2 regions of the Nesterenkonia flava genome follow, and region 2 is predicted to be linked to the other one. Evidence: predicted binding sites of a transcription regulator. Region 2 holds the regulator's gene; the other holds the start of a gene.
What was found. The regulator LexA, encoded in region 2, represses DNA repair genes until DNA is damaged. The targets are predictions, from matches to a motif close to TCGAACANNTGTTCGA.

Region 1 (15,464 bases), on a different contig from region 2:
TTCACACGCAGGGCCGGTGGGCACGGCTGAGCTCACGCGCCGGCTACATTCTGTGCCGGACCAGCGGGAACGTCCAGCTCTGAGACGCTGCGGCGTCAGGCGTTGACCATCGAGTGGGCGGCCCGCTCAAGGTAGTCCCAGAGGACCTCGCGGTGCATCGGGGACAAGTCGACGGAGTCCACGGCCTTCTCCATGAACGCGAGCCACTTGTCGCGCGCCGCAGCATCCACGGTGAACGGCATGTGACGCATCCGCAGGCGAGGATGTCCCCTCCGCTGCTGGTAGGTCCGCGGCCCTCCCCAGTACTGCTCCAAGAACATGAGCAGCCGCTCCTTGGCAGGCCCCAGGTCCTCCTCGGGATACATCGCCCGGAAATCCTCGTCCTCGGCCACCTGGTCGTAGAAGACGTCCACGATCTTCTGGAACGTGGGCCGTCCGCCCACCTGGGCATAGAAACTCCCGGGGTCCACGTCCTCGGGATCCGGGTCTGCGGGCACGGGAGCGCCGTCAGGGCCGGGCATCACTCCGAAGTCGGTGGGCATCGTCTGCAGGGGCGCCGGAAGATCCGGCCGCTGTGAGGGGGAGGCGAGGGCATCGTGCCTGGGCTGACGGGGATCGGCCTCACTGGGACGGTTACCCGGGAGCTCGTGGCTGGGCAGCTCCTCGGAGGAGTCAGCGCCTTCGAAAGGGTTCTGCGGGGGTTGGTGGGCCTGCCGGTCGGGGCGTCCCGTCACCTGTGACGGGGGTTTTCCCACCGGCCGTACGGTCGCAATGGGCGCGCCCAGACGGCGCGAGAACTTCGGCAACTCGGGGCGATCATCAGTCATAGTGTGTTCAGCATAGGATGGTCACTGCTTGTTCCCGAAGCTGAAGGTAAGGAAGCCGATGCGCGTTCACATTGCCACCGACCACGCCGGTATGGAGCTCTCCGCCCATTTGGTGAGGCATCTGACCGAGAAGGGCTACGAGGTCATCGACCACGGCCCCACCGAGTATGACGCGCAGGACGACTACCCCGGATTCTGCCTGCACGCGGCTGAAGCTGTCGCCGCCGAGCAGGCACAGGGTCAGGACTCTCTGGGGATTGTTTTGGGTGGCTCGGGCAACGGAGAGCAGATCGCCGCTAACAAGGTCAAGGGGATTCGTGCCGCACTGGCCTGGAATCTTGAGACCGCCCGCCTGGCGCGCGAGCACAACAATGCCAATGTGGTGGGCCTGGGCGGCCGCCAGCACAGCATCACGGAGGCCACCGAAATCGTCGATGCGTTCCTCACCGGTCAGTGGAGTGACGAGGAGCGGCACGTGCGTCGGATCGGCAAGATCACCCACTACGAGAACACCGGCGAGATCCTCGACTGATTTCCACCGGCAGACTCCTACGCAGTGCCGGAAGGCCATACTCTCCACCGCCTGGCGGAGCGGCTCAATCGCTTGGTCGTCGGCCAGACATGGCGGGTGAGTTCACCCCAGGGCCGGTTCAGCGCCGGAGCAGCTCGTCTCAACGGACGTGCCCCCGAGCGTGCCGAAGCGTGGGGCAAGCAGCTCTTCATCCACCTGGGCCCCGATATCTGGCAGGTCCATCTCGGGCTCTACGGCGCCTTTAGCTTCCGCGGTGATGAGGCGTTCCAAGCGGCAGGCAGTCTCGGGGCCCCGCGCGCGTTCTCGGATGCGCAGCCTCTTCAGTACGACGACGACGGCTGGGTCATCCCCGACCCCCCGGCAGGGGCCGTGCGCGCCCGCATCCATGTCCAGCACGGATGGGCAGACCTACGAGGCCCCTCGCGTTGCGAGGTCTTAAATCCCATGCAGTACGAGTCGCTCATTCGACGCCTGGGCCCCGATCCTCTCCACCAGAGTGAGGGCGGAGAAAGCGACTCACGGGATCAGCGGCTGCTGGATCAGTTCCGCACCCACCTGGCGGCGCGCAGGATCAGCATCGCCGCGGCGCTGATGGATCAGTCGGTCATCGCCGGAGTGGGCAACATCTACCGGGCAGAGTCTCTGTTCGTGGAGGGCATCGATCCTGATACCCCGGCCCAGGAGCTGGACCCCGAGCGAGTGGAGAGTCTGTGGAAGACGCTCACTACCCAGATGCGCGACGGCGTCGCAGAGGGGTTCATCTGCACGCTGAGACCTGAGGACCCCGCTTTGGGGGCCCGGGGTTCAGACATCCACGACTACCGCGCGGGGCGTGCCGCTCGCGGGGGCACCGCGTCGCGCCGCCACTGGGTCTACCAGCATCAGGGGACGCCGTGCCTGCGCTGCGGGGCCACGATCGCCGAGCGTGAGCTGCAGGGCCGGCGTCTCTACTGGTGTCCCGGCTGCCAGTCCTGAGGGAACGCCGCGGCAACGGGCGAGGCTGGCGGCGCTCCACCCCGCGCGATCCCGTAGAATCGGCACGTCCCAAGTACGCGGCTCGACTGATCTAGGAGAACCACGCCTCGTGTCCGAGAACCTCAGCATCACCCTCAACGGCGAACCCACGACCATTGAGGCGGGCACCACGGGCACCACGCTCTTCGCAGATCAGGCCACCACAGTAGTGATGCGCGTCAATGGTGAGCTCTGGGACCTCTCCCGAGAGCTGCCCGAAGGCGCCGTCGTCGAACCTGTCGATGTCTCCGAGCCGGAGGGACTTGAGGTGCTGCGCCACTCCACCGCCCACGTGATGGCGCAAGCGGTGCAGCAGCTCTTCCCCGGTGCAAAACTTGGCATCGGGCCCTACATCACCGATGGCTTCTACTTCGACTTCGACGTCGAGAACCCCTTCACGCCCGAGGATCTGAAGAAGATCGAAAAGGCCATGCAGAAGATCGTGAAGGCGGGACAGACCTTCGAGCGTGAGGTGGTCGACCTCGACGAGGCCAAGCGACAGATGGCGGAGGAGCCTTACAAGCTTGAACTGCTGGGCTCCGGAGAAAAGGCCGCCGACGAGGCTTCCGTTGAGGTCGGCGGGGACGTCATCACCATCTACCACAACGTGGACCGCAAGGGCGAGCGCGTGTGGGCAGATCTCTGCCGTGGCCCGCATGTGCCCAACACCAAGATCATCGCCAACGGCTTCGCCGTCATGCGCGCCGCGGGGGCTTACTGGCGCGGCAAAGAGACGAACCCTCAGCTGCAGCGCCTCTACGGAACGGCCTGGCCCACCAAGGAGGACCTCAACGCCTACAAGGAGCGCCTGGCGGAGGCCGAGCGCCGCGATCATCGGCGTCTCGGCCGGGAGCTGGACCTGTTCAGCTTCCCCGAGGAGATCGGATCCGGCCTCTCCGTATGGCACCCCAAGGGCGGGCTGGTGCGTGGCCTCATGGAGCAGCACGCGCGAGCCCGTCACCTGGAGGCGGGTTACACCTACGTCTACACGCCCCACATCTCCAAGGCCGACCTCTTCGCCACCTCAGGGCACCTGGCCAACTACAAGGACGACATGTGGCCTGCGATCTCCATGGATGAGGAGGTCGACGAGCAGGGCAACGTCACTAAACAGGGTCAGGACTACTACCTGAAGCCCATGAACTGCCCCATGCACATCCTGATTTATAAGGAGCGCGGGCGCAGCTACCGGGAACTTCCTCTGCGACTGGCCGAGAACGGCACCGTGTACCGCAACGAGCGCTCCGGCGCGCTGCACGGCCTGACGCGCGTGCGTGGCTTCACCCAGGACGACGCCCACCTCTTCGTCCGCGAGGATCAGCTTGAGGACGAGGTCACTAAGGTGGTCGACTTCGTCGTCTCGCTGCTGCGTGATTTCGGCCTGGAGAACTTCGAGCTGGAGCTCTCCATGCGCGACAACGAGAAGTCCAAGTGGGTCGGCTCGGACGAATACTGGGAGAACGCCACCCAGGCGCTGCGTAACGTGGCCGTGAAGTCCGGGCTCAAGCTCACCGAGATTCCCGGCGAGGCCGCCTTCTACGGTCCCAAGATCGACCTGAAGATCACCGACGCGATCGGGCGCAAGTGGCAGCTCTCCACCGTGCAAGTGGACCCGAACCTGCCGGAGCGCTTCGAGTTGGAGTATGCCGCCGAGGACGGGACCCGCCAGCGGCCGATCATGATTCACCGGGCCCTCTTCGGCTCCATCGAACGGTTCTTCGCCATCCTGCTGGAGCACTACGCCGGTGCCTTCCCCGCCTGGTTGGCACCGGTCCAGGTGCGTGGCATCCCCGTGGCCGAGCCCTTCAACGACTACCTCGGTGAAGTGATCGATAAGCTCAAGGCCGCCGGTGTACGCGCGGAGCTCGAGGACGGCACCGACCGGTTCCCCAAGAAGATCCGTACGGCAGCCAAGGACAAGATTCCGTTCGTGCTCATCGCCGGAGGTGAGGACGCCGAGGCGGGTGCGGTCTCCTTCCGCTTCCGCGATGGCAGTCAGGACAACCAGGTGCCCGTGGATGAGGCCGTCCGGCGGATCCTGGAGACCATCGAGAAGCGGGAAGCCTGAGCCCGGACCGTGAGCGGAGAGGAGCAGGCGCGCATCGACGACTTCCGGCTGGCCGGAGTTCCTGATGCCTTCCAGCGACTGTGGAATCCCCACCGTGCCGCCTACCAGAGCCGGGGGCAGGACCAGGTCACCGGAGCCGATGACTGTCCCTTCTGTCAGGGGCCTGCCCGCAGCGATGAGGACTCGCTCATCGTCGCCCGCGGGAAGACGTGCTTCGTCATCCTGAACCTCTACCCCTACAACCCGGGCCACGTGCTCGTCTGCCCGTACCGGCACGTGCCGGACCTCACCGACCTGCGGCCAGAGGAGGCGGCAGAGTTCACTCGTCTTGCCCAGCAGGCCATGCGCGTGCTGCGCGCTGTGGCCAAGCCAGCGGGCTTCAATCTGGGCATCAATCAGGGCAAGGTCGGGGGCGCCGGCATTGCTGCCCACCTGCACCAGCACGTGATCCCTCGCTGGGGCGGGGATACAAATTTCCTGCCCGTCATCGCCCAGACCAAGAACCTCTCCGCGACCCTGGGAGAGACGAGGCAGCTGCTGGCTGAGGCCTGGGGCGCCCACACCGAGGATGCTGCGGGGTACCTCACTGACGACGACGGCCGGGTGCAGGAGGACCACTGATGCTGAACCGATACGCGCGAGCCTTCTTCGGCGCCATCTTCACCCCCGTGGCCAAGGGCCTTCTGGCTCTCGGGCTGACCCCCAACGCCGTCACAGTCATCGGCACCCTCGGTGTGTGCGCCGGGGCGCTCATCTTCTATCCTCTGGGGGAGCTGTTCTGGGGGACCGTTTTCATCACCCTCTTCGTCTTCAGCGATCTCATCGACGGTCTCATGGCACGGTTGAGCAACCACGGCTCCGCCTTCGGAAGCTTCCTGGACTCGACCCTGGACCGCGTGCAGGACGCCGCGATCTTCCTCGGGCTGCTCATCTGGTTCTACACCGGTGGGGAACACGTCTGGCTGGGCACAGCAGCGGCGGCCTGCCTGGTTCTGGGGATGCTCGTCTCCTACATCCGTGCCAAGGCCGAGTCGCTGGGCTATCAGGCTGACACCGGCATCGCCGAGCGACCAGAGAGGGTCGTGTTGACCCTGGTCTTCACCGGCTTCACCGGACTCGGGCTCCCGGCTGAAGTTCTGCTGGCGGTGCTGAGCCTGCTGGTGCTGGCCTCCCTCATCACCGTGCTGCAGCGGATGGTGGGAGTCAGCAGGCAGGCGCGTCACCATTCGCCGGACCCCCACGCTGGGTAGGCTGTAGACCTACGACACGTCCCACATCACGGCACCAAATACCACAAGGAGAGTTATGGCCGGCCACTCCAAATGGGCCAACACCAAGCACCGCAAGGCAGCGGTGGATGCCAAGCGCGCAAAGATCAACGCGCGCTACATCAAGCAGATCGAGGTTGCCGCCCGCAATGGCGGCCCTGATCCTGACGGCAATCCGGCGCTCGCGCTGGCTGTCGCCAAGGCCAAGAAGGAGTCGGTCCCCAACGACAACATCGACCGTGCCATCAAGCGCGGTGCCGGCCTCACCGGTGACGCCGTGGACTACGAGGAGATCACCTATGAGGTGCGCGGGCCGCAGGGTTCGGCACTGCTCGTGGAGTGCCTCACCGACAACCGCAACCGTGCCGCTGCGGAGGTGCGCACCGCCGTCACCCGCAACGGAGGCACCGTCGCTGATCCCGGATCCGTGGCCTACATGTTCCAGCGCAAGGGCGTGGTGACCGTCCCCAAGAGCGATCTCACCGAAGACGATGTCCTGGCGGCCGTCCTGGAGGCCGGCGTCGAAGAGGTCATCGAGCACCCGGAGAGCTTCGAAGTCCAGTCTGAGGCCGGAGACCTCCAGGCCGTGGTCAAGGGACTCGAGGAAGCCGGCATCGCCTACGACTCCGACGAGGTGGCCTTCGTCTCCGACGTGAAGGTCGACCTGGAATTGGAAGCGGCGAAGAAGTTCCTGAAGCTGCATGATGCTCTTGATGATCTGGACGACGTCCAGGGCATCCACACCAACGCCGACCTCTCTGCGGAAACCCTGGCGGCGCTGGACGCCGAGGGCTGAGCATGGTCCGGGCCGGCCTCTCCACCACCGCCGGGACCTCCCGAGTGGCGCAGCGCATCCTCGGGGTGGACCCGGGCCTGACGCGCTGCGGCTTCGCGGTGGTGGAGATGAGCCCCAACCGCACGGGAACCTCGGTGCACGTGGAGGTCTTCGGCACGTCGTCTCAGAAGGACCTGGCTGAACGAATCCTCGCCATCCAGCGTGCCGCCGAGAACCTGCTTGATGCACACGCCCCCGACGTCGTTGCGATCGAGCGCGTCTTCTCCTCCAATAACGGCCCCACCGTAATCGCGACCGCACAGGCCTCCGGAGTGGTGATCGCCGCCGCCGCGGCACGCGGAATCCCAGTGGCATGGCACACGCCTTCGGAGGTCAAGGCGGCAGTCACCGACGACGGCCGAGCCGATAAGGACGCTGTGGCACGGATGGTCCAGCGCATCCTGAAGCTCCCGAGCCTGCCAAAGCCGGTGGACGCCACCGATGCCTATGCGGTGGCCATCTGCCATGCGTGGAGGTCCGGCGTAGGGGCGGCGGTCAATATGACGGCGGGGACTCGTACGCACCAGGGAGCACGTACTGCACTGCAGCGGGCCGCCGAGACTCGCCGTGCAGACCTGACGCCCGCCCAACGGGCCTGGGCTGAGGCGGAGAAGCGCGCCGCGCGCCGATGATCTACCGGCGCAGTCCTCACCAGAGCGCTAGAGTAGTCGAAGATGTGTTCTAGTACGACGACGTCCCGGACTTCCGCCCCAGGCAGCGGTTCGGGTGTGGAAAGCAGGTAGGCCCATGATCTCCTCCATTCGCGGTGACGTTCTCCATGTAGGGCTCGATCACGCTGTGGTCGAGGTCTCCGGCTTCGGCATGCACGTCCACGCCACCGCGCAAACACTGGCGCCGCTGCGCGTGGGTGAGGAGGCGTTCCTGTTCACGCACTTGGCTCCCCGCCAGGACGAGGCGCCTTTGCTTTTCGCCTTCGGTCATGCCGAGGAGCGCGAGATCTTCACCACCCTTCTGTCGATCTCCGGTGTGGGTCCGCGTCTGGCGCTGGCCGTGCTCTCAGTGCACACCCCGGCAGAGGTGCGTCTGGCGATCCGGGACTCTGACACCGCAGCCTTCACCAGGGTTCCCGGGATCGGTAAGAAGACGGCCCAACGGATTCTCCTGGAGCTGGCGGGGAAGCTGGTTCTCGACGAGCCCACCTCGCAGGAGGCGGAGCACGGTGAAGGGGCGTCGGCGCCAGCTGTCGACGAGGTCACCTCGGCTCTGACGTCCCTGGGCTGGACGGAGAAGGACGCCGCCGCTGCAGTGGACGCTGCGGTGAAGGCCGATCCTGAAGTGGCCGGGGCTCCCACGCCGGTGCTGTTGCGCACCGTGCTGCGCGGGCTCGGTGCTAAGACCGGAGCTGCAGGCCGATGAGTACCGAGGACCCGCGCGAGCTCGTCGGCACCGGACAGGTTGCTGAGGAGAAGGCTCTTGAGGCGGCGCTGCGGCCTAAGGCCCTGGAGGATTTCGTTGGCCAGGGGACGGTGCGGGCCCAGCTGTCGCTGGTGCTGGAGTCTTCGCGCCTTCGCGGAACCGCCGCGGACCACGTGCTGCTCTCCGGCCCGCCGGGCCTGGGCAAGACCACGCTGGCAATGATCATCGCCAGTGAGATGTCGGCCCCGCTGCGCATCACTTCGGGACCCGCCATTCAACACGCCGGTGATCTTGCGGCCATTCTGTCCTCCCTCTCGGAGGGGGAGGTCCTCTTCATTGATGAGATCCATCGCATGTCCCGACCAGCAGAGGAGCTCCTCTACATGGCCATGGAGGACTTCCGCGTGGACATCATTGTGGGCAAAGGGGCCGGAGCCACGTCCATTCCGCTCGAGCTGCCGCCGTTCACCCTGGTGGGCGCCACCACACGCGCAGGACTGCTGCCCGGTCCACTGCGCGACCGCTTCGGCTTCACCGGCCACCTGGAGTACTACACGACCGAGGAGCTGGAGAAAGTTCTGCGACGCTCGGCGGGCATGCTGGACATGTCGGTGACCAACCCGGGGTTCGCAGAAATCGCCTCTCGGTCCCGTGGCACCCCGCGCATAGCGAACAGGCTCCTGCGACGGGTGCGCGACTGGGCCCTGGTCCACGGTGTCGACACGGTGGACCAGGATCATGCCTCCGAGGCCCTGAACACCTACGAGGTCGACTCGCGCGGCCTGGATCGCCTGGACCGCGCCGTCCTGGAGGCCCTGTGCACCAAGTTCGGTGGTGGACCCGTGGGGCTCTCCACACTGGCCATCCTGGTGGGGGAGGAGACCGAAACCGTCGAAACGGTGGCCGAGCCCTATCTGGTCCGCGAAGGGCTGCTGGCTCGGACTCCTCGGGGTAGGATCGCGACCGAGGCTGCCTGGCGGCATCTCGGTCTGACACCGCCCCAGACCGGGCAGGAGACTCTATCGGGCACGGCGCACGAGGAGCGGCCCTGAAGTGTGGGCTTCGGACGGCCACCCTGAGCAAGAACATCGGGAATCCTCCTGTTCTACGTGCTATGGTGGCCCGTTGTGAATGCTTCGACTCTCTTCCCTCTCCTGGCCGCTCCGAACCCCCTGGGTGATCCGCTGCTGCTGATCCTCTTCGGCATCCTGGTTCTCTTCATGGTGCTGACCTTCCGCCGCGGCAAGAAGATGCGTGACGAGCAGAACAACGCCCGGGCCGGTGCAGTGATCGGCGCCGAGGTAGTCACCGCAGGCGGTCTTGTCGGGACCGTGGTGGGTCGCGATGAGGAGCGCCAGCGCATCACACTGGAGTTCTCCACCGGAGACCGCGCCGACTTCCTGATCGGTGCCGTCCAGCAGATCATTCAGCCTGCGGCCGGCGCCACCGACGCCGACGAGACGAACTGACCTTAAACCCTTCCATGGCAGCATCTGCTCCTGTGCGTCGGGCACGCCTGGCCCTCGTTGCGCTGTTCATTCTCCTGCTCGGCATGGGCGGAGCCCTGGCCTACGGGGTCCAGGAGGGCCGCGCCCAGTGGGCCCCTCTGCTGGCCCTCGACCTCGAAGGCGGCACGCAGATGGTGCTCGCCCCCCAGGCGGAGGGCGGAGAGCAGATCGACGACGAACAGCTTGAGCAGGCCGTCGAGATCATCCGGCAGCGTGTCGACGGCACGGGCGTTGCGGAGGCGGAGATCGCCACCCAGGGCGCCGAGAACGTCGTCGTGAGCCTGCCCGGCACCCCGGACGAAGAGACCCGTCAGCTCATTCAGGCCAGCGCGGACATGGACTTCCGCCCAGTGCTTCAGATCGGCCGGGACGATGAGTACGCCGAAGACGTACTTCTCGAAGAGCTGCGCAACAGTGGGGATCTCACGGAGGAGGAGCTCGCTGAGCTTGAGGCGGACATGGCCGCTCAAGCGGAGGAGCAGAATTCCGAGGACGAGGCAACCTCCGATGAGGAGGAGGCCGCAGCCTCGGAGGACGAGGAGTCGGAGGAGAGTGCTAATGACCAGCGTCTCCCCGAGCCTCGGCCTGAGGACAACTCGTCGCTGGAGTGGGTGACACCCCAGCTGGCTGAGGAGTTCGAGAACTACTCCTGCTCCCGCGAGCTCACCATGGAGGAGCGTGCGGCCCAGGCTCCCGATGAGCCGCTGATCACCTGCGATCCCAACACGGGCACCACCTACCTGCTGGGTCCGGTGGATGTCCCCGGAACGATGATCGACGGCTCCAGCTACGGGCTTGAACAGACTGCACAGGGAACCAGCACCGGTCGATGGGCCGTCGACGTCCAGTTCGACGGCGAGGGCACCGCCGCATTCCGGGAGTCCTCGGCTCGGCTGCACAGCTTCCCCCAGGGCGATGTCCGCAATCAGTTTGCCGTGGTGCTCGACGGTCATGTGATCGTTGCTCCCAGCATGCGTGCAGTCATCGGAGACGGGCGCGCGCAGATCACCGGTGACTTCACGGAGGAAGAAGCCCGCACGCTCTCCGAGCAGCTGCGCTACGGGTCCCTGCCCGTGAGCTTCACGATCGAGTCCGAGCAGCAGATCTCAGCCACCCTCGGACAGGATCAGCTGCGCATGGGTCTGCTGGCAGGGATCATCGGCCTGGTCCTCACCGCTGGCTACGCGCTGTACCAGTACAGGGCGCTGGCGCTTGCGGTCACCATTCCTTCCCTGATCGTCGTGGGCGTGCTGACCTGGTGGGCCATCTCCCTGCTGGGCTGGACCGACGGCTACCGCCTGTCGCTGGCCGGCATCGCCGGCCTGATCCTCTCGATCGGCCTGACGGCGGACTCGTTCGTGGTGTACTTCGAGAGGGTCAAGGACGAGCTGCGCGAGGGACGTTCCCTCCCTGCCGCGGTCGAGTCGGGCTGGTCACGTGCCCGCCGGACCATTCTGGCCTCTAAGGCCGTCAACGTCCTGGCGGCCGTGGTGCTTTATCTTGTAGCGGTGGGCAATGTGCGCGGCTTCGCCTTCACTCTCGGCCTTACTGCGCTGATCGACGTGATCCTGGTCTTCCTCTTCACCCATCCGCTCATGCAGTTGCTGGCGCGTCGGAAGTTCTTCGCTGCCGGTAAGCGCTTCTCAGGATTGTCCGCTGCCGAGCTGGGAGTGGATGTTCTCTACCGGGGTGCGGGCCGGTTCTCCCGCCGCGCTGTGGTCTATTCCGAGGACGCCGCCCAAGCTGTCGACGCCGCCGCGCCGGGGAAGGATTCAGCGGCCTCCGACCGCGCTGAGGAACTGCCTGACGTCTCTGAAGAAGAATGGGCGACGATGACCATCGCCGAACGCCGTCGTGCACGCGCCGAAGCTGCAGCGCGCCGGGCGGCAGCATCGGCGGACGGAAGCGACAGTGAGGACAGCTCCGACTCTATGACTGAGGCCCACTCCAGCGGGAAGGAAGAGCGCTGATGGCCGCCGGATTCGCTCAAGCAGGCAACCAGCTCTACACGGGGGAGCGCTCCTATCCCTTCATCCAGCGCTCGAACCGGTGGTTCCTCATCGCTGCGGTGATCATCCTCATCTCGGTCGCCATCCCCTTGCTGCGCGGAGGCTTCAACCTCGGCATCGAGTTCACCGGCGGCAGCGAGTTCACCGTCTCGCAGACGGAGAACACCGACGTCAGCATCGGTGAGCAGGCTGTAGCTGATGTCTCCGGGCAGACGGCCACGGTCACCAACATTGCCCCTGGGACTGTACGGGTGCAGACCGAGCAGCTCGATGAGCAGCAGACCCTTGAGGTCGGTGCCGCGCTCCAGGAGGGCTACGGCGTCGCTGCTGATCAAGTCTCCTCCACCTACATCGGTCCCGTCTGGGGTGCCCACGTCTCCCAGCAGATGATGATCGGCCTGGTCATCTTCCTGGTGCTGGTGACGCTCTACATGGCCTTCTACTTCCGCACGTGGAAGATGTCGCTGGCTGCGATCGCGGGTCTGGGCTTCGTCGTCGTCACCACCGTGGGCATCTACGCGGCGACGAACTTTGAAGTCACCCCCAGTGCCATCATCGGCTTCCTCACCATCCTCTCCTACGCGCTCTACGACACCATGGTGGTGTTCGACAAGATCAGAGAGAACCTGGAACCTCTGCATGAGCAAAAGGACCAGACGTTTACCGAACGTGTGAATCTCGCCATTAACCAGACCCTGGTCCGATCCGTGAACACGTCGGTGGTTGGAATTCTGCCGGTCGCCTCGATCCTGTTCATCGGTTCCCTTCTCCTGGGTGCGGGCACGCTCCAGGACATTGCCCTGGCTCTTTTCGTGGGCATTATCGTCGGTACCCTGGCCACCATCTTTGTTCAGGCTCCGTTGTACGCGCGCATGCGCCGCAACGACGCCGATATCCTCTCCCACACCGAGGAAGTCCTTGCCCTGCGTGAGGAGCGCATGATCGAGGCGGGCATCGCCTCGGTGACCTATTCGGGAACCCCGTTGGACGAGGAGGGCAGGCCCGTGGCCTTCCCGCCGCTTCCCGAACCGGAGCCCGAGGAGGAGATCGAGGACGAGGAAGAGTGGGACATCGTCATCGAAGGTGGCCCTGCGGACGGTGCGCCTGCAGCGGACGGCCACAGCACCGAATCGCGTTGACGGGGCTCACAGGTTTAAGATGACCTCCACGGTCTATCAGAGGAGCATCACTTAAGTGAAGGACGACGGCGTACCATCCTCCGGCGCGGCACCGGCTCCAGCGGGGCCTGCCGTGCAGGAACCCGCCGTGCCTGCTGGCTCCTCACCCCGACGGTCGCGCTCGGTCGGCGCAGTTGCCGACTCCACGGACTCTCCGCTGCTGGAACCCCTGCTTCGCGCGCTGCGCGCCAACGGAGCAGAAGAGGACCTGCCTCTGATCCGGCGGGCCTTTGAGACAGCGCACCATCACCATCGTCACCAGAAGCGTAAGAGTGGCGACCCCTACATCACTCACCCTGTCGCCGTCGCTACCATCCTGGCGGAACTGGGACTGAATGGGTCAACGCTGGCGGCTGCCCTTCTGCATGACACTGTGGAGGACACCGAGTACAGCCTGGAGACTCTCACCGCAGACTTTGGTGAAGAGATCGCCCTGCTCGTGGACGGTGTGACCAAGCTGGACAAGTTGAAGTTCGGTGACGCCGCCCAGGCGGAGACGGTGCGGAAGATGGTCCTGGCGATGGCCAAGGACATCCGAGTGCTCATGATTAAGCTGGCTGACCGGCTCCACAACGCCCGCACCTGGCGCTACGTCCCGGCCGAGTCGAGTGCCCGCAAGGCGAAGGAGACCCTCGAGATTTTCTCGCCCCTGGCACACCGCCTGGGCATGAACACCATCAAATGGGAGCTGGAGGATCTCTCGTTCGCCGCTCTGTATCCCAAGGTCTACGAGGAGATCGTCCGGCTGGTGGGGGACCGGACGCCCCAGCGCGAGAAGTTCCTCTCGGAGGTCCGCCAGACGATCGCCGATGATCTCAACGAGGCGAACATCACCGCCACCATCACCGGCCGGCCCAAGCATTACTATTCGATCTATCAGAAGATGATCGTGCGCGGCAAAGAGTTCGACGACATCCACGATCTGATGGGGGTCCGGGTCCTGGTCGACTCTGTACGGGACTGCTACGCAGCCCTGGGGACGCTCCATGCCCGCTGGAATCCGCTTCCCGGGCGGTTCAAAGACTACATCGCGATGCCCAAGTTCAATATGTACCAGTCGCTGCACACGACAGTGCTGGGTCCAGCGGGCAAGCCCGTCGAGGTGCAGATCCGCACCTACGACATGCACCGCCGCGCGGAATACGGTGTCGCAGCACACTGGAAGTACAAGCAGGCGCAGCAGGCCCCTGCGGCCGCGGCAACAGAGCGAACCGGAGCCTCCGCTGATTCCGCGCAAGGCGCGACCCAGCAGTCTCAGGCCACTGCAGATATCGGCTGGCTGCGGTCCCTGGTGGACTGGCAGTCCGAGACCAAGGACCCGGACGAGTTCCTCGAGTCGTTGCGCTATGAGATCAACGCCAAAGAGGTCTTCGTCTACACACCGAAGGGCGAAGTCATCTCACTGCCTGCGGGTTCCACACCGGTGGATTTCGCCTACACCATCCACACCGACGTCGGACACAAGACGATCGGCGCGCGGGTCAACGGCAAACTGGTGCCGCTGAATTCTGAGTTGCAGCACGGTGACTGGGTGGAAATTTTCACGTCCAAAGCGGAGACGGCCGGGCCGAGCAATGACTGGCTGCTCTTCGTGAAGTCTGCGCGTGCTCGCAACAAGATCCGCCACTGGTTCTCCAAGGAGCGGCGCGAGGAATCCATCGAGCGTGGCAAGGAGACGCTCACCAAGGCCATCCGCAAGTCCAACCTTCCCCTGCAGAAGGTCATGAACCCGGATGTCCTGCTGACGGTCGCCCAGCAGCTCCACTACACGGACATCTCCGGACTGTACGCGGGGGTGGGGGAGGAGCACGTCTCCACCCAGAATGTGATCGAACACCTCACGGCCCTCTTCGACACCGAGGAGGAGGAGTCCGAGGAGCACGACACCACACCCATCACCTCACCCAGCGCTAAGCCCTCGGAGTATTCGGACGCAGGCGTCATCGTCAAAGGAGCCGGAAATGTCCTGGCCAAGCTGGCACGCTGCTGCACGCCGGTGCCGCCTGACGAGATTGAAGGCTTCGTCACGCGGGGTCAGGGAGTCTCCGTGCACCGTCAGGACTGTCGTAACGTCCAGCAGCTGCGCGACCAGCCTGGCCGGCTCGTTGAAGTCGAATGGGCTCCCACGAAGTCCTCGGTGTTCCTGGTGGAGATCCAGGTCGAGGCCCTTGACCGGAAGTCCCTGCTGTCGGATGTGACTCGGGTCCTTGCGGAGTCCCAGGTCAACATTCTTTCAGCGACCGTGCACACTTCTCGAGACCGCGTCGCCATCTCGAGGTTCTCGTTCGAGATGGGCGATCCTCGCTACCTCAATCATGTCCTGAATTCAGTGCGACGCATCGACGGTGTCTATGACGTCTACAGGACGGTGGGCAAGCGTCGTGAGACGCACTAAGCCCTCGGCCACTGTCTGTAGTTACCGTCAGCGCGTACAGCCAGCAAGGACCTCGCGGATGTGCGCCTTGCGACGTCGCTGCTGCGCCCCGCCTGCAGGCAGCCGCGCCAAGATCTCCTCGAGCAGGTGATCGACCGACAGCGCGCCGGAGGCCATGAGCCGTTCCAGAACAGCTTCCCGCTGCCGGAGGAGGCGCACATCGGCGGCCCCAGCCACAAGGGGCGTCGCCTGGTACTGGCTGGTGGCAGACGAAGCACGCGCGGGCCAGTCCTGCAGACGGCGCGATGGCGCGGAGGCCAGCCGATGCAGTTCGTCTAAAGGCCTCTTCGGCCCCCTGCATCCGATTCCGAGAAAAAGGTCAACTGCGGTGCGCTGAGCATCGGTGACACGGACTCCGCCCATCATCCGCATCTCGCTCCGGCGTACAGGCACCTGATGTATCTGCCAGGCGCC
Region 2 (15,464 bases):
CTCTCAGCCGGACACGGGTGAGCAGGCCCTGGAGATCATGGACATGCTGGTCTCCTCGGGGTCGCTGGACATCGTGGTCATTGACTCCGTGGCGGCCCTGGTGCCTCGTGCGGAGATCGAGGGTGAGATGGGTGACAGCCACGTGGGCCTCCAGGCCCGCCTGATGTCCCAGGCCCTGCGAAAGATCACCGGACGCCTGGCACAGACCAAGACCACCGCGATCTTCATCAACCAGCTGCGTGAAAAGGTGGGCGTCTTCTTCGGCTCCCCCGAGACCACCTCCGGCGGTAAGGCCCTGAAGTTCTACGCCTCTGTGCGTGTGGATGTGCGGCGCATCGAAACCCTCAAGGAGGGCACCAACGCCGTCGGCAACCGCACGCGCGCCAAGATCGTGAAGAACAAGATGGCACCTCCGTTCAAGCAGGCCGAGTTCGACATCCTCTATGGCGAAGGCATCTCTCGCGAGGGCGGCCTCATCGACATGGGTGTGGAGAACGGACTCGTGAAGAAGTCCGGTGCATGGTTCACCTACGAGGGGGACCAGCTGGGGCAGGGCAAGGAAAAGGCCCGCCAGTTCCTCAAAGACAACCCGGACCTTGCCGACGAGATTGAGCGCCGCATCAAGGAAAAGCTGGGCATCATCAAGCCCGCCGAGGATGAGGGCCCGGCGCTCAAAGCCGTCGACTCCTGATCTGTTGGCACCATGAACGACCAGCAGAAGACCCTGGAGCAGCTGCGGGAGTCCCTGGCTCAGCTGGAAGCCGGCGAGCTGGAATCCGACCTCTTCGCCCCCGGCGACGGAGGTGAAGAGCCAGGGCCCCGGGCGGACCAGCGCCACGAGTCTGACGCCAACACTGCCCAGGCGTCGGAGGACCAGTACGCCAAGGCGCGGGCCGTGGTGCTGCGCAAGCTCACCGGCTCCGCCAAATCCAGGCACCAGCTGGCTGAGGCACTGCGCGAGAAGGAGTTCAGCGAGACGGTCATCGCGCAGGTCTTGGACCGGATGGAGGAGGTCCATCTGGTCAATGACGCCGAGTTTGCCCGAACCTGGGTCCGCACGCGGCACGAGATCAAGGGGCTGGGTGCGGCGGCTCTGCGCCGGGAGCTGCAGGACAAGGGGGTCAGCGCCGAGCACGCAGACGCTGCCCTGGAGCAGATCAGCCCCGCGGATGAGCATGCCGCCGCGCGCGAGATGGTTCAGACCAAACTGCGCGGAGTGACGGTGCCCGTGGGAAACGGTGCCGAGGATCGCAAAGAGCGCGACAAGATCACCCGACGGTTGGTGGGCATGCTGGCTCGTCGCGGGCACAGTCCCGGTATGGCCTTCCAGCTGGTGCGTGAGGAGCTCGAGGCCCGCAGCGGCTAGAATTGCAGGGCATTGTTGCCCCTGTCTTTCTGCGAAGTTGAGTGATGACTGAGACCGTTCTGGACCGCCCTGAGGCTGCCGCAGGCAGCCGCACCTACGAAGTGCGCACCTTCGGCTGCCAGATGAATGTGCATGACTCAGAGAGGATCTCCGGTCTCCTGGAGGAAGCCGGCTATGCCCCGGCTGAGGAAGGAACTACCCCGGATCTGGTGGTGTTCAACACCTGCGCGGTGCGTGAAAACGCCGACAATCGCCTCTACGGACACCTCGGCCAGCTCAAGCCGGTCAAGGAGCAGCACGGCATGCAGATTGCCGTGGGCGGCTGCCTGGCGCAGAAGGACCAGAACACCGTGCTGGAGCGCGCACCGTGGGTGGACGTGGTCTTCGGCACGCACAATATCGGCTCCCTCCCCACCCTGCTTGAGCGTTCCCGCCACAACGCCGAGGCCTCCATCGAGATCCTGGAGGCCCTAGAGACCTTCCCCTCCACCCTCCCCACCAAGCGGGAGTCGGTGCATTCGGGATGGGTGTCGATCTCCGTAGGATGCAACAACACGTGCACCTTCTGCATCGTCCCCTCCTTGCGAGGCAAGGAGCGAGACCGCCGTCCGGGGGAGATCCTGGCCGAGGTCCAGGCCCTCGTGGACGACGGTGCAGTCGAGGTGACGCTTCTGGGACAGAACGTCAACACCTACGGTGTGGAGTTCGGTGACCGCCAGGCATTCGCCAAGCTGCTGCGCGCCTGTGGGCAGATCCAGGGACTCGAGCGCGTGCGCTTCACCAGCCCGCACCCTGCAAGCTTCACCGATGACGTCATCGACGCGATGGCCGAGACCCCCAACGTGATGCCCCAGCTGCATATGCCCCTGCAATCGGGCTCGGATGCCATCCTCAAAGCCATGCGGCGCTCCTACCGGGGACGAAAGTTCCTGGGCATTCTGGACAAGGTCCGCGAGCGTATACCGCACTCCGCGGTGACCACCGACATCATTGTGGGCTTCCCCGGGGAGACGGAGGCCGATTTCGAGGACACAATGCGCGTGGTCGAGGAGTCCCGTTTCGCCAGCGCCTATACGTTCCAGTACTCCCCGCGTCCGGGAACACCTGCCGCCACGATGGAGAATCAGATTCCCAAGGCCGTGGTCCAGGAACGCTTCGAGCGGCTCATCGCTCTGCAGAACCGGATCACCGCGGAGGAGAACAAGAAGCTCGTCGGCACGATCCAGGAGCTCCTGGTCACGGCGGACGCCGGCGCCAAAGGTGCGGAGACCGGACGCCTCTCCGGGCGTGCCCCGGATAACCGGCTGGTGCACTTCTCCGTGCCGGACGGTGTGGAGACGCCGCGTCCCGGTGACTTTGTCACCGTCCCCATCACTCAGGCCGGCAGTTACCATCTGCTCTCCGATCCGGCCTCTGCCGAGGAGTACCGCCTGCGGCGCTCCCGTGCCGGAGACGCCTGGGACCGGTGGCAGGCAGACTCCTGCGGGGTCGGCACCACACAGGTCACCGGAGAGAAGCCGGGCGCCGTATCGCTCGGTATGCCCACCCTGCGCCGATGAGCCCGGACGCGCAGGAGGAGCGCCCACTCGTTGTCGTCGTCGGCCCCACGGCCTCGGGCAAGAGCGGACTTGCCGTGGAACTGGCCGAGCAGCTCCACGGGGAGGTCATCAACGCCGACTCCATGCAGCTCTACCGCGGCATGGATATCGGCACCGCAAAAGTCACGCCCGAGGAGATGCGGGGAGTGCCCCATCACCTGCTGGACGTCCTCGACCCCACGGAAGAGGCCTCTGTCGCGGCCTACCAGCAGCAGGCGCGAGAGGCCGTGGCGGCGATTCGCGCCAGGGGGCGCACACCCATCCTGGTGGGAGGCTCCGGGTTGTACGTGCGCGCCGCGATCGACGTGATCGACTTTCCCCCGACTGACCCGAAAATTCGGAACGAGCTGAGCAACAGACTGGCCGAGCAGGGCCCGGGCGTTCTGCGGGAGGAGCTGCGCGAACGCGATCCTGAATCAGCCGCGGTGATTAAGGACGACCGGCGATTGATCCGCGCGCTGGAGGTCATCCGCCTGACTGGCCGCACGTTCAGCTCCTTCATGCCGACCCGCACCTATGAGGAGAGCGTGGGGCCCGTGGTCCAGCTAGGGCTTATGGTGCCGCGTCCGGTGCTGCACGAGCGGATCGCCCAACGCGTGGCGCGTATGCGGGAGTTGGGCCTCCTTGAGGAGGTCCGGATGCTGGAGCGCCGCGGCCTGCGGGAGGGGCGGACGGCGTCGCGCGCGATCGGCTATCAGCAGTTCCTCCGCGTGCTTGACGGTGCTCTGAGCGAGGATCAGGCGGCAGAGGAGACGACCGTGGCCACCCGCCAGTTCGCGCGCCGACAGGACACGTGGTTCCGCGCCGACCCGCGCGTACGCTGGCTGGAGGCACCTAGTGAGAACCTTGCTGAGCGGGCCGGGGAAGTCCTGCGCCGAAAACATGGTTGAGTAGGGACATGCAGTTCACCAAAGCTCACGCCACCGGCAACGACTTCGTGATGATCACCGATGCCGCTGGCCAGCAGGACCTTGACGCAGAGTTCGTCGCGGCGGTCTGTGACCGGCGCATGGGCGTAGGCGCAGACGGCCTGATCCGCGCCGTCCCCGCTCACCACGTGAGTGAAGGCGCCGCTCTGCTGCGCGAGCGTGGGCTCAGCAGCACCGACGATCAGCCCCTGTGGTTCATGGACTACCGCAACTCCGATGGTTCGATCGCTGAGATGTGCGGAAACGGAGTGCGGGCCTTCGCCCACTACCTGCTCGCCGAGGGCCTGACGGAGCTTGGTGACGGCGCGCAGCTGACCATCGGCACCCGCGCAGGCGTCAAAACGGTGCGTACAGTCCAAGAGGGCTACGCCATCGGCATGGGGGTATGGTCCTTCATCGATCCGGAGCTTGCCCAGGCCAATGCCAGCGACTCCCTTGTTCAGGCCCGGGGCCTGACAGATCCGCGTCCTGCACTCAGCATCTCCATGGGCAACCCCCACACCGTCGTCGCACTCCCGGACGAGGCGACCCTTCAGGCCCTGGATCTGCATCAGGCGCCTCAGGTTGACCCGCAGCCGCCCTACGGGACGAACGTCGAGTTCGTGGTGCCCTCCGAGCCGCTGGTCGAGAACGGCGTCGGCAGGGTACGGATGCGCGTGCACGAGCGCGGAGTGGGAGAAACACTCTCCTGCGGAACCGGCGCCTGCGCCGCTGCTGCTGCCGTGCGTGTATGGGCCGCCGGAGACGGCGTGAACACGTGGCGGGTGGGGGTGCCCGGCGGCGAGGTCACCGTCCGATTCACGCCCCGGGAAGACGGCGCCGAAGAGGTGGAGCTGGCGGGCCCGGCGGTGCTGGTCTACACCGGCACGCTGGTCTGAGGATCAGGCCGTGGCGGTGCCCCGGCGCTGTACGCGCAGGAGCCGAAAGCCCTTCTCCGTCTCGGGCCGATCCACCGTGAAGCTCTCACTGACTGAGGCAAGCATCGACCGCAACCAGGTCTGAAGCGAGTCCGCGCCCAGATTCTTCTGGACCACAAGCCAGGCATCGGCGTCGTCGGCAAGGCGGGGCAGCCACAGCTGCAGCAGTTCATGCAGAACGGCCTTGCCGACGCGGATGGGCGGGTTCGACCAGATCGTGGTGAAGCGCACATCGTCCGGGACATCTTCGGGCGCCCTGACCATCACGTTGTCCAGACCCAGCGCGCTGGCGTTCTCAGCACATAGAACGCGAGCGCGCTCATTGACGTCGACGGCCCAGACCCGGGCCCGGGGCGAGCGCATCGCCATGGTGAGCGCCATGGGCCCCCACCCGCAACCGATGTCGAGCAGATCGCCGGTCTCGGCGGGATCAGGCACGTGCCGCAGCAGCACCGCGGTGCCCTTGTCCACGCCGTCGGGGGAGAAGATACCGCCCGCGGTGGTCACGTCCACGTTCCTGCCAGCCAGTTCCACGCGCAGGCGCCGGCGATCCAGCGGAGCATCCGGATCGGGAGAGAAATAATGCGTTGCTGCCACCCGTTGATCGTATAACGGGGCGCTGCAACGCCCCTTCCGGTCCACCCCACCACTCTGTACACACCCCTGCCGCCAGAGACCTCGATATGCGATAATGGACTCCATGTGGATTCGCAGTATCGATCGTCGCCCCGTCCGTCTGCGCGGCTGACTCTTTGAAGACCCCCGCTCCCGGTGAGATCTCACGCGCCGGTTGAGCACCTGCCCGAATCCCGTTGAACTACCCGAACCCCTGACGTCTGTCCTGGGGCTCATGAGGCTTTATGACTGAACAGAACAACACCCCGCACACCGAGAACACCCCCGAGCAGGGGACCTCATCCATTGATGCAACCATCCAGCGCATCCTGGCGGCCGACAAGGCCAACAAGTCCTCCAACGGTCGCACCACCAGGTTCGTTGCCGATGACGCGCACCTGACCAGTACTGAGCAGCGTCGCCGCTCGGTACTGGACGACCGTGCTCGTGAGCTGGCCGAGACGGAGGAGCACACCGAGCACGACGGCGAGCAGTACGACCTCTTCGAACGCCGCTCTCTGCGCCGCGTCGAGGGGCTTTCCACCGAGCTCGAAGACGTCACCGAGGTGGAGTACCGGCAGCTGCGCCTGGAGCGCGTGGTGCTGGCCGGACTGTGGACCGAGGGCACCATCGCGGAGGCCGAGTACTCCCTACGCGAGCTTGCTGCACTGGCCGAGACCGCCGGCTCCACGGTGCTCGACGGCTTCATCCAGCGCCGCTCCAAACCCGATCCGGGAACATTCTTCGGTTCGGGAAAGGCGGTCGAGATCAAAGAGGCCGTCGCTGAGCTGGGCGCCGATACCGTCGTCGTCGATTCGGAGCTGGCCCCTTCCCAGCGTCGTGGACTCGAAGACATCGTCAAGGTCAAGGTCATCGACCGCACCGGCCTCATCCTCGACATCTTCGCCCAGCACGCCAAGTCCCGTGAGGGTAAAGCCCAGGTGGAGCTGGCCCAGATGGAGTACATGCTTCCGCGACTGCGCGGCTGGGGTGAGTCCCTGTCTCGACAGGCCGGTGGCCGTGTCGGCGCCGCCGGCGGAGGCATCGGATCCCGCGGACCTGGGGAGACCAAGATCGAGCTGGACCGTCGTCGCATCAACCAGCGAATGGCCAAACTGCGCCGGGACATCGCCAACATGAAGCCCGCGCGCGAGGCGAAGCGGGCTAACCGCAAGCGCAACGCGGTGCCCTCGGTAGCCATTGGCGGCTACACCAACGCGGGCAAGTCCTCGCTGCTGAACCGGCTCACCGACGCCGGAGTGCTGGTGGAGAACGCCCTGTTTGCCACGCTGGACCCCACCACCCGCAAGGCGGTGACCCCCGACGGAATCGGCTACACCCTCTCCGACACAGTGGGCTTCGTCCGCCAGCTGCCGACCCAGCTGGTGGAGGCATTCCGCTCGACCCTGGAGGAGGTCGCCGAGGCCGATCTCATTCTGCACGTGGTGGATGCCTCCCATCCCGAGCCTGAGGGACAGATCGCCGCGGTGCGCCAGGTGCTCACCGAAGTCGACGCCCACCAGGTGGACGAGATCATCGTGCTGAACAAGGCAGACGCCGCCGAATCTCACGTGATCGAGCGCATCCGGCGTCGCGAGCCCCACGTCGCCGTAGTCTCGGCACGCACGGGCGAGGGCATCGAGGAGCTGAAGGAGCTCATCAGCAGCTCGATCCCGCGGCCGTCCGTTCCCCTGGAGCTGATGGTGCCCTACGCCGATGGTGAGGTGGTCTCCCGACTGCATGCCGCCGATGCCGAGATCCTCAGCACCACCTATGAGGAGGAGGGGACGCGGCTGTCGGTGAAGGTGCGTCCGTCTTTGGCCGCGGAGCTTGCTCAGTACCAGGTGGAGAGCTGAACGCGTGTCCGCTGTCGCCGAGTCGAATGCTGTGCACCTGACCAACCCTGCGGCCCAGCGTGCTGAGAAGCTTCTCGGCACCGCCGTGGAGGCCTTCGGGGGCTCGCGCCGGGACGGGCAGGTCGAGATGACCCGCCGTGTTGCCGCGGCGCTGAGTCTGCGCAAGCATCTGCTCGTCCAGGCGGGGACCGGTACCGGTAAGTCCATGGCGTACCTGGTGCCGGCGGTCGCTCACGCCGTGCAGGCTGACCGGCCCGTCGTCGTCTCGACCGCCACCTTGGCCCTGCAGGCCCAGATCATGGGACGGGACCTTCCCCGCCTCCTGGAGTCCCTGGAACCGGAGCTGGAGCGTCCCGTCGAGGTGGCCCTCGTGAAGGGCCGGGCCAACTACCTGTGCAAGCAGAAGTTGGCCGGCGGCTTCCCGGAGGATGATCACGACCAGGAAGTGCTCTTCGCGGCCGCGGTGGAGCCCAGCGGCGGAGTCACCACCTTCGAGCCGACCTCGCGGTTGGGCAAGGAAGTGGTCATGCTGCGCGAATGGGCCGACGAGACGGAGACGGGCGACCGGGATGATCTGCCCGAGGGCGTGACCGACCAGGCCTGGCGCCAGGTCTCGGTCAACGCTGTGGACTGCCTGGGCGCGCGGAAGTGCCCCATGGCTGAGGAGTGTTTCTCGGAGCTTGCCCGCCAGCAGGCGGGGGACGCTGACGTGGTGGTCACTAACCACGCCATGCTCGCCATTGACGCCTTCGAAGGGCTGGACGTGCTTCCCGAGCACGACGCCGTCATCATCGATGAGGCCCACGAACTCGCTGAGCGGGTGACCTCTGCGGTCACCGCCCAGCTTTCGGCGCAGATGATCCGTGCCGCCGCTGCTTCGGCGCACCGGCACACCGCTATCAATACGGAGCGGCTGCAGACGGCTGCCAATGCCGTGGAGGCCGCATTCGCCGGCGTCGAGTCGGGACTGCTTCCGCGGGGCATGAACGCTCAACAGACGAGTGCCGTGGAGATGGCTCGCGATGCCGCGCGCACCGCACTGTCGGATTCCAAGCCTTCCGGGGACGGTGAATCAGACCCCGGCCGAACGACTGCCCGCTCCCGCCTGCAGGCAGTGTTAGACGTAACCAACCGCATGGTGGAGTCCCCGCAGACCCCTGACGTGATCTGGCTGAGCCGACCGGGTACGTTCACTCCGGGGCAGGGATACCGTGAAGCAGATCCGAGCGAGCCGCCGCTCATCTATGTGGCGCCCACGAGCGTGGCCGGAAGACTCCGTGAGGGTCTCTTCGGCGACAGGACCGTGGTGCTGACGTCCGCCACCCTGACGGTGGGGGACAGTTTTGACCCGGTGGCTGGTTCGCTGGGCCTGCTGGGGGAGAAGGCCCCTGCGTGGGATGCCGCCGACGTCGGCAGCCCGTTCAACTACCCGTCGCAGGGCATGCTGTACGTGGCTGCGCATCTGCCTCCGCCCTCCTTGAAGAACCAGCAGGCGCAGTTCGACGAGCTTGCCGGCCTGATCGAGGCCTCCGGAGGAGCCACTCTGTCGCTGTTCTCCTCACGCCGGGCCGCTGAAGCCGCCGCCGAGGCACTTCGGGATCGTGTGGAGGTGCCGATCCTGTGCCAGGGGGATGCGACCATGTCCGCGCTCATCCGTGAGTTTGCTGAGGACGAGGAGACGTGCCTCTTCGGCACCATGAGCCTCTGGCAGGGTGTGGATGTGCCGGGACAGTCCTGCCGTTTGGTCACGATCGACCGGATCCCGTTCCCGCGTCCTGATGATCCGCTGACGAACGCCCGTAGCCAGGAGATTGCGCGCTCGGGCGGCAACGGCTTCATGCAGGTCTCGGCGGCGCATGCAGCCGTTCGTCTGGCACAGGGGGCCGGCCGTCTCATCCGCACCGCCGAGGACCGTGGTGTTCTCGCGGTCCTGGACTCGCGCCTGGCCACGGCGCGCTACGGAAGCTTCTTGAAGAAGTCGATGCCCGACTTCTGGGCGACCACCAAGGGCGATGTCGCCCGGGGCGCTCTCGCCCGTCTGGCTCAGGTCTGAGCTTGCCGAGAGCATGGCGGGGTTTCCCCGCCCGCGGAACTTACTCTTCAGGCGTGATGGCGAGCGTGAGCTTGCCGAGAGCATGGCGGGGTTTCCCCGCCCGCGGAACTAACTCAGTGACCGCAGAACGGTGACGACCTTGCCCATGATGGTGGCGTCATCGCCAAGAATCGGCTCGTACATACGGTTCTGGGGGAGCAGCCACTGGTGGCCGTCCCGACGCTTGAGGGTCTTGACGGTGGCCTCCTCGTCGAGAAGCGCTGCCACGATGTCCCCGTTGTCGGCGTCCATCTGGCGGCGCACTACCACCCAGTCGTCTTCGAAGATTCCAGCTTCGATCATGGAATCACCGCGCACCTGAAGCATGAACAGCTCACCTTCACCGGTGAGCTGCCGCGGCAGGGCCATGACATCTTCCACGTTCTGCTCGGCAAGGATCGGGCCGCCGGCGGCGATGCGGCCCACCACCGGAATCTCGGCGACGCGGGAATCGGCATCGGCCCGGTAGGCCTGCAAGTCCACCACCGGGGACTCCTCTACCGGCGAGGGCTGAGGAGTGGAGACTTCTTCGGGCTGAGGAGCGAGGAGTCGGCCGCTGGAGTCCCTGATGACCTCCATGGCTCGGGGCTTGCCGGGAACGCGGCTGAGGTATCCCAGCTGCTGAAGGCGCGCCAGCTGGTGCGTGACGGAAGACAGCGAAGCCAAGCCGCAGGCGTCACCGATCTCGCGCATGGAGGGCGGATAGCTGCGCTCGGAAAGGGACTTCTGAATGATGTCCACGATCTGCCGCTGTCTGTCCGTCAGCGGTGGGGCCGTCTGGGCGGGCGCTGCCTTCTCTCCACGTGCTGCCGTGTCAGATGCCATGTCAGACCCTCTCGATTAACTGGTGGAGCAACATCGAAGCTCACTTCGAACACTGAGCTCAGGCTACTCGAAATCGTAGACGTCTTCCATAGATATGTACGAGTGTCGTTGAAGTGATTCGAACATGTGTGCTAAAAATAGAACAAGAGTTCGAATGCTTGGAGGAAACACCATGAACACCATCGCGCTCACCCGCCGGGGCCGCCTTCTTCTGCTCGGCGTGCCCACCGTCCTCGCAGTCCTGACCCTGCTGGCCGGTGCCATGTTTCTTGCGACCGCCATGGTGAACCAGGTCGAAGCCTCCGCCGATCCTGTTGGGGGTGTCGAGGCCCAGCAGGTGACCGTTGTGCCTGGTGACACGCTGTGGTCCATCGCCGCCTCGGCAGAGTCCCAGGAGGACATCCAGACCCTGATGACTCACATCGCCGAACTCAATGACCTCGACTCATCCACCCTCCAGCCGGGACAGGTCATCCACGTTCCTGTTGACTGATGTCTCACGCTCTGAGCACCTCAGCCAAGACCAGCCGAGCGCTGTTGAGTGCCGCGTAGACTGGCTGAGTGACAGATCAGGATTCCGCCAGCACCGACACGACGACGGCAGAAGAAGACGCAGCCAAGCGACTGGCAGCGTTGCCGCTGCGGGACGAGCTTCGAGGCCAGCATCCCTATGGAGCACCGCAGCTGAACGTTAAGGCGATGCTCAACGTCAACGAGACCACGTATGACGTCCCCGAAGACGTGGTGGACGCGATCACCAAGGAGGTCAGGCGTGCCTCGGCAACCCTGAACCGGTACCCCGATCGAGAATTCACTCTCCTGCGTCAGAAACTGGCTGAGTACCTGAACCGTGATCTTGTTTCCGACGGGGCGAGCGCGGACCTGACCGCTGATCACATATGGGCCGGGAATGGCTCCAACGAAGTCATGCAGCACATTCTGCAGGCCTTCGCCGGCCCCGGGCGCACCGTCATGTCCTTCCCTCCGACATACTCCATGTATCCGCTCTATGCACGCGGGATCTACAGCGAGTACATCGCCGGCACACGCAGCCCTGACTTCACCCAGGACCCCCAGGATGTGGCGGACCAGATCCGCCAGCACCGCCCGCATGTGGTGATCCTGTGTTCGCCCAACAATCCCACGGGAACCGCGTTGGGGCTCGACGTCGTCGAAGCGGCCTATGAGGCTGCCCGTGAAAGTCAGACCATGGTGATCGTCGACGAGGCCTATGGCGAGTTCCGCCAGCCGGGCACTCCGTCCGCACTGCAGATGCTGCCGGGCCGACCGCGTCTGATCGTCACCCGTACTATGAGCAAGGCCTTCGCGTTGGCGGGCGGCCGACTGGGGTACCTTGCCGCTGCTCCTGAGGTCACCGATGCGCTGCGTCTGGTGCGTCTGCCGTACCATCTCTCTGCTGTCACGCAGGCCACCGCCTGTGCCGCACTGGATCACTCCGAGACGCTGATGGCCAACGTCGAGAAGATCAAGCTCCAACGGGATCGGATTGTCACCGAGCTGCGCCGGCTGGGTCTGACCCCGGCGCCCTCAGACGCCAACTTTGTCTTCTTCGGAGGGTTAGTGGACAAGAAAGCTGCGTGGGAGCACCTGCTGGCTGACGGCATTCTTATCCGCGACGTCGGCATCGAGGGCCACCTGCGAGTCACCGCGGGGACAGAGGAAGAGACAACCGCATTTCTCGAATCCCTGCGCCGTCACCTTCAGACACAGCGCGCCGGGGCGCAGAATCACAAGGGATAGACTGGAGAATCTATGGGAGCAGAACTGATTTCCGGGCGCATCGCGCAGATGGAGAGAGCCACCAGCGAGTCCCGAGTGAAAGTCCGCATGGACCTCGACGGCACTGGTGCCTCCACCATCAGCACCACAGTGCCCTTCTTCGACCACATGCTCACGGCCCTGTCCAAGCACTCGCTGATCGACCTCGATATTCAGGCCCAGGGCGACACCCACATCGATGTGCACCACACCGTCGAGGACACCGCGATCGTCATCGGCGAGGTCCTGCGGACCGCCCTGGGCGATAAGCGCGGCATCCGCCGTTTCGGAGAGGCCACCGTGCCCCTGGACGAGGCGCTGGCTCACGCCGTCGTCGACGTCTCGGGCCGACCCTACCTAGTCCACAGCGGCGAGCCCGAGGGACAGCAGTACCACCTCATCGGCGGCCACTTCACCGGGTCCATGACCCGCCACGTCTTCGAAGCCATCACCTACCACTCCGGCATCTGTCTGCACATGCGAGTGCTGGGCGGTCGCGACCCCCACCACATCGTCGAAGCCCAGTTCAAGGCCTTTGCCAGAGCACTGCGTGAAGCCGTCGAATCTGATCCGCGCACTGACGACATCCCGTCCACGAAGGGAGCCCTGTGAGCGCAGCATCCGGGAGCAAGCCCACCGTCGCAGTCCTCGACTACGGGTCCGGAAACGTTCACTCGGCGGTTCGTGCCATCGAACGCGCCGGCGCCGAGGTGGAGCTGACCTCAGACACGGAGACCATCCTCAACGCCGACGGTCTTGTGGTGCCCGGAGTGGGCGCCTTCGCCGCGGTGATGGAGGCCCTCAAAGCCAATGACGCCCCCCGATGGATCGGCCGTCGCATAGCCGGTGGACGTCCCGTGCTGGGCATCTGCGTGGGCCACCAGATTCTCTTCGAGCGTGGCGTGGAGCACGGTATCGCCGCCGACGGCATGGGGGAGTGGCCCGGCGAGGTCACCGCGCTACCGGAAAACGTCACGGTCCCTCATATGGGATGGAACACGGTGCGAGCTCCACAGGACAGCGTGCTGTTCCAGGGCCTACACGATGAGCGCTTCTACTTTGTGCACTCCTACGCCGTGCAGTCCTGGGATTTTGACCAGACCATCGACTCCATGGCCGCGCCCAAGGTCACGTGGGCCCACCACGGTGCTGACTTCATCGCTGCCGTGGAGAACGGTCCGCTGTCGGCCACTCAGTTCCACCCAGAAAAGTCCGGCGACGCCGGCATGCAGCTGCTGCGCAACTGGATCACCAGCCTGTAATCGACGAAAGAGAACACCGTACCTATGAGCACCCCCACTGTCCCTGCCCTCGAGCTGCTGCCCGCCGTCGACGTGGCCGACGGACAGGCCGTCCGACTCGTCCAGGGCGAGGCTGGTTCTGAGACCGGCTACGGCGATCCCCTGGAAGCGGCACTGACATGGCAGGAGCAGGGCGCCGAGTGGATCCACCTGGTGGACCTCGATGCCGCGTTCGGCCGCGGCCACAACAGGGACGTGCTGGCCCGAGTGGTCAAGGAGATCGGCATCAAGATCGAGCTCTCCGGGGGGATTCGCGACGACGAGTCCCTCGAACGAGCGCTGGAGTTCGGAGCGACCCGCGTGAATCTGGGCACCGCGGCGCTTGAGGATCCGGAATGGACCGCTCGTGCCATCGAACGTCACGGTGAGGCCATCGCGGTTGGTCTGGACGTGCGCGGGGAGACCCTGGCTGCTCGCGGCTGGACCCAGGAGGGTGGCAACCTCTGGGAGGTGCTGCAGCGCCTGGAGGACGCCGGCTGCCCCCGCTACGTGGTGACGGATGTGACCAAGGACGGCACCCTGCGCGGCCCCAACACCGAGCTGCTGGCCCAGGTCTGCGCCAAAACGCAGAAGCCCGTGGTGGCTTCCGGCGGAATCTCGTCCCTGGACGACGTCGCGGCCCTGGCTCAGATGGTCTCCACCGGGGTGGAAGGCGCCATCATGGGCAAGGCGCTCTACGCTGAGAAGTTCACTCTGCCTGAGGCCCTGAAAGTCGCGGCGCAGTCCGCCTGAACACGTCACGAGCATCAGTTCGGTGAGCAAGGAACTTCCCGCACACATCACGGCTCTGCTACAGAGTCAGCAGCGTAGCCCCGACGGGCAGCCGGCTGACTCTGCCGGTGTGCCCTGGGAGGGGCGGGACCTTTCCGGTGAGGGCAACCCGCTGCACACCTTCGACGGCGACGACGGCCTCGCGCCGCCCGCGCTGCAGGGGATTCTGGCGCAGCTGAGGGCGGGAGAAGCCGACGAGACTGCGGTGGTCAACACCCTGCCCGGGCTGCGGCTCTTCGCTCCGGTGATCGCCAGTCTGGGCGGCGGGCAGACCCATGAGGATCACGCCGAGGTAGGCGATAAGGAAGCCGATATCTCCCTGGTGAGTCTCGCCGCCTCCGACGGCCGCCGGGCCATGCCGGTGTTCTCCTCGGTGGAGGCGCTGACTGCCTGGCATCCGGAGGCGCGTCCGGTGGCCGCCGAAGCTGAGCGCATTATGCTCGCCGCTTTGGCCGAAGGCGCGGAGCTGGCGGTGCTTGATCCCGGCGCTGAGTTCACCTTCGTCATTCGCCGCCCGGCGGTAGAGGCACTCGCTCAGGGGCGCACCTGGACTCCTGCCTACGCGGATCATGAGGTGGCCCGGGCGCTTTCAGAGGTTCCCGAACAGTGCCCCGGGGTGGCGCAGCTGCTGCTGCAGCCCAGCCGCGGAATCGTCACCGCGGATGCCCACGGCGCGCGAGTGGTGGGCGGCGGCAGCGGTCCTGAAGTAGCGCTGGGTGTGGTTTTCGACGATGGCCTGGAGGACGTGGACCAGCGTCTAGCACTGGCTGCGGTGCAGGCGTCCCTGGCCGATGTGCCGGTGCTGCGCGAACGCGCGGATTCCGTGGAGATCATTCGCGCCGCGTGACGCGGCGCGGCTCAGCAGGGCTCGTCGGCGGTGGTGACAGTGTGGTAGATCGCCTCGCAGATCTGGCGCAGCTGCACGGCCTGTGCGTCGTCCAGGGCGGGATGGAACAGCTGACGGATGTGCTGAGCGTGGACTTTGGAGGCTGCGGCGAAGACGGTGGAACCCTCCTCCGTGAGGCATGCGGTCATGCCGCGTTTGTCGTGGGGGTCCATGCACCGTTCCAGAAGTCCGCGGCCGGCTAGGGACTTCACCTGGTAGGAGAGCCGTGAGGGAGAGAAGACCATCCGCTCGGCGAGTTCACCCATGCGCAGCTGCTTGCCGGGCGCCTCGGCCAGAATGAGCAAAAGGTTGTAGTCGCTGAGCTTCAGCCCGGTAGTCGCCTGAAGGCGTTTCTCCATACGGTCGCTGATGATGGCGCTGGTCTCGAAGAAGGAGCGCCACGCTTTAGCCTTGGGGGAGAAGCCAGTGAGGTCACGGCTGCGCTGCTGGGAAGAAGTGCTGCTGTCCTCCGCGGTCACGCCGATCCCGCTCCTCTCGTGTGCTTCTACAGGTCTGCAGTGCCCACTCG

Region 1: a site for LexA is predicted at 7,213-7,228, ahead of ruvA (Holliday junction branch migration protein RuvA). Genes of this name have one in related genera too.

The regions. Positions count from the first base shown of each region.
Region 1 covers NZ_JAVKGT010000039.1:226-15,689, reverse strand. The annotation lists gene RH857_RS12035 (DUF8185 domain-containing protein) at 1-83, shown strand, start outside; gene RH857_RS12030 (globin) at 96-470, opposite strand; gene RH857_RS12025 (ribose-5-phosphate isomerase) at 886-1,359, shown strand; gene RH857_RS12020 (Fpg/Nei family DNA glycosylase) at 1,384-2,334, shown strand; gene thrS (threonine--tRNA ligase) at 2,444-4,441, shown strand; gene RH857_RS12010 (HIT family protein) at 4,451-5,062, shown strand; gene pgsA (phosphatidylinositol phosphate synthase) at 5,062-5,691, shown strand; gene RH857_RS12000 (YebC/PmpR family DNA-binding transcriptional regulator) at 5,747-6,505, shown strand; gene ruvC (crossover junction endodeoxyribonuclease RuvC) at 6,508-7,176, shown strand; gene ruvA (Holliday junction branch migration protein RuvA) at 7,292-7,921, shown strand; gene ruvB (Holliday junction branch migration DNA helicase RuvB) at 7,918-8,973, shown strand; gene RH857_RS11980 (preprotein translocase subunit YajC) at 9,049-9,390, shown strand; gene secD (protein translocase subunit SecD) at 9,405-11,399, shown strand; gene secF (protein translocase subunit SecF) at 11,399-12,577, shown strand; gene RH857_RS11965 (RelA/SpoT family protein) at 12,705-15,011, shown strand; partial or broken gene RH857_RS11960 (hypothetical protein) at 15,039-15,464, opposite strand, start outside.
Region 2 covers NZ_JAVKGT010000011.1:27,115-42,578, forward strand. The annotation lists gene recA (recombinase RecA) at 1-691, shown strand, start outside; gene RH857_RS05665 (regulatory protein RecX) at 704-1,366, shown strand; gene miaB (tRNA (N6-isopentenyl adenosine(37)-C2)-methylthiotransferase MiaB) at 1,411-2,925, shown strand; gene miaA (tRNA (adenosine(37)-N6)-dimethylallyltransferase MiaA) at 2,922-3,854, shown strand; gene dapF (diaminopimelate epimerase) at 3,863-4,771, shown strand; gene RH857_RS05685 (class I SAM-dependent methyltransferase) at 4,775-5,407, opposite strand; gene hflX (GTPase HflX) at 5,671-7,281, shown strand; gene RH857_RS05695 (ATP-dependent DNA helicase) at 7,313-9,334, shown strand; gene lexA (transcriptional repressor LexA) at 9,443-10,198, opposite strand; gene RH857_RS05705 (LysM peptidoglycan-binding domain-containing protein) at 10,371-10,691, shown strand; gene RH857_RS05710 (histidinol-phosphate transaminase) at 10,760-11,959, shown strand; gene hisB (imidazoleglycerol-phosphate dehydratase HisB) at 11,972-12,589, shown strand; gene hisH (imidazole glycerol phosphate synthase subunit HisH) at 12,586-13,239, shown strand; gene priA (bifunctional 1-(5-phosphoribosyl)-5-((5-phosphoribosylamino)methylideneamino)imidazole-4-carboxamide isomerase/phosphoribosylanthranilate isomerase PriA) at 13,264-14,010, shown strand; gene RH857_RS05730 (SseB family protein) at 14,033-14,896, shown strand; gene RH857_RS05735 (MarR family winged helix-turn-helix transcriptional regulator) at 14,908-15,414, opposite strand.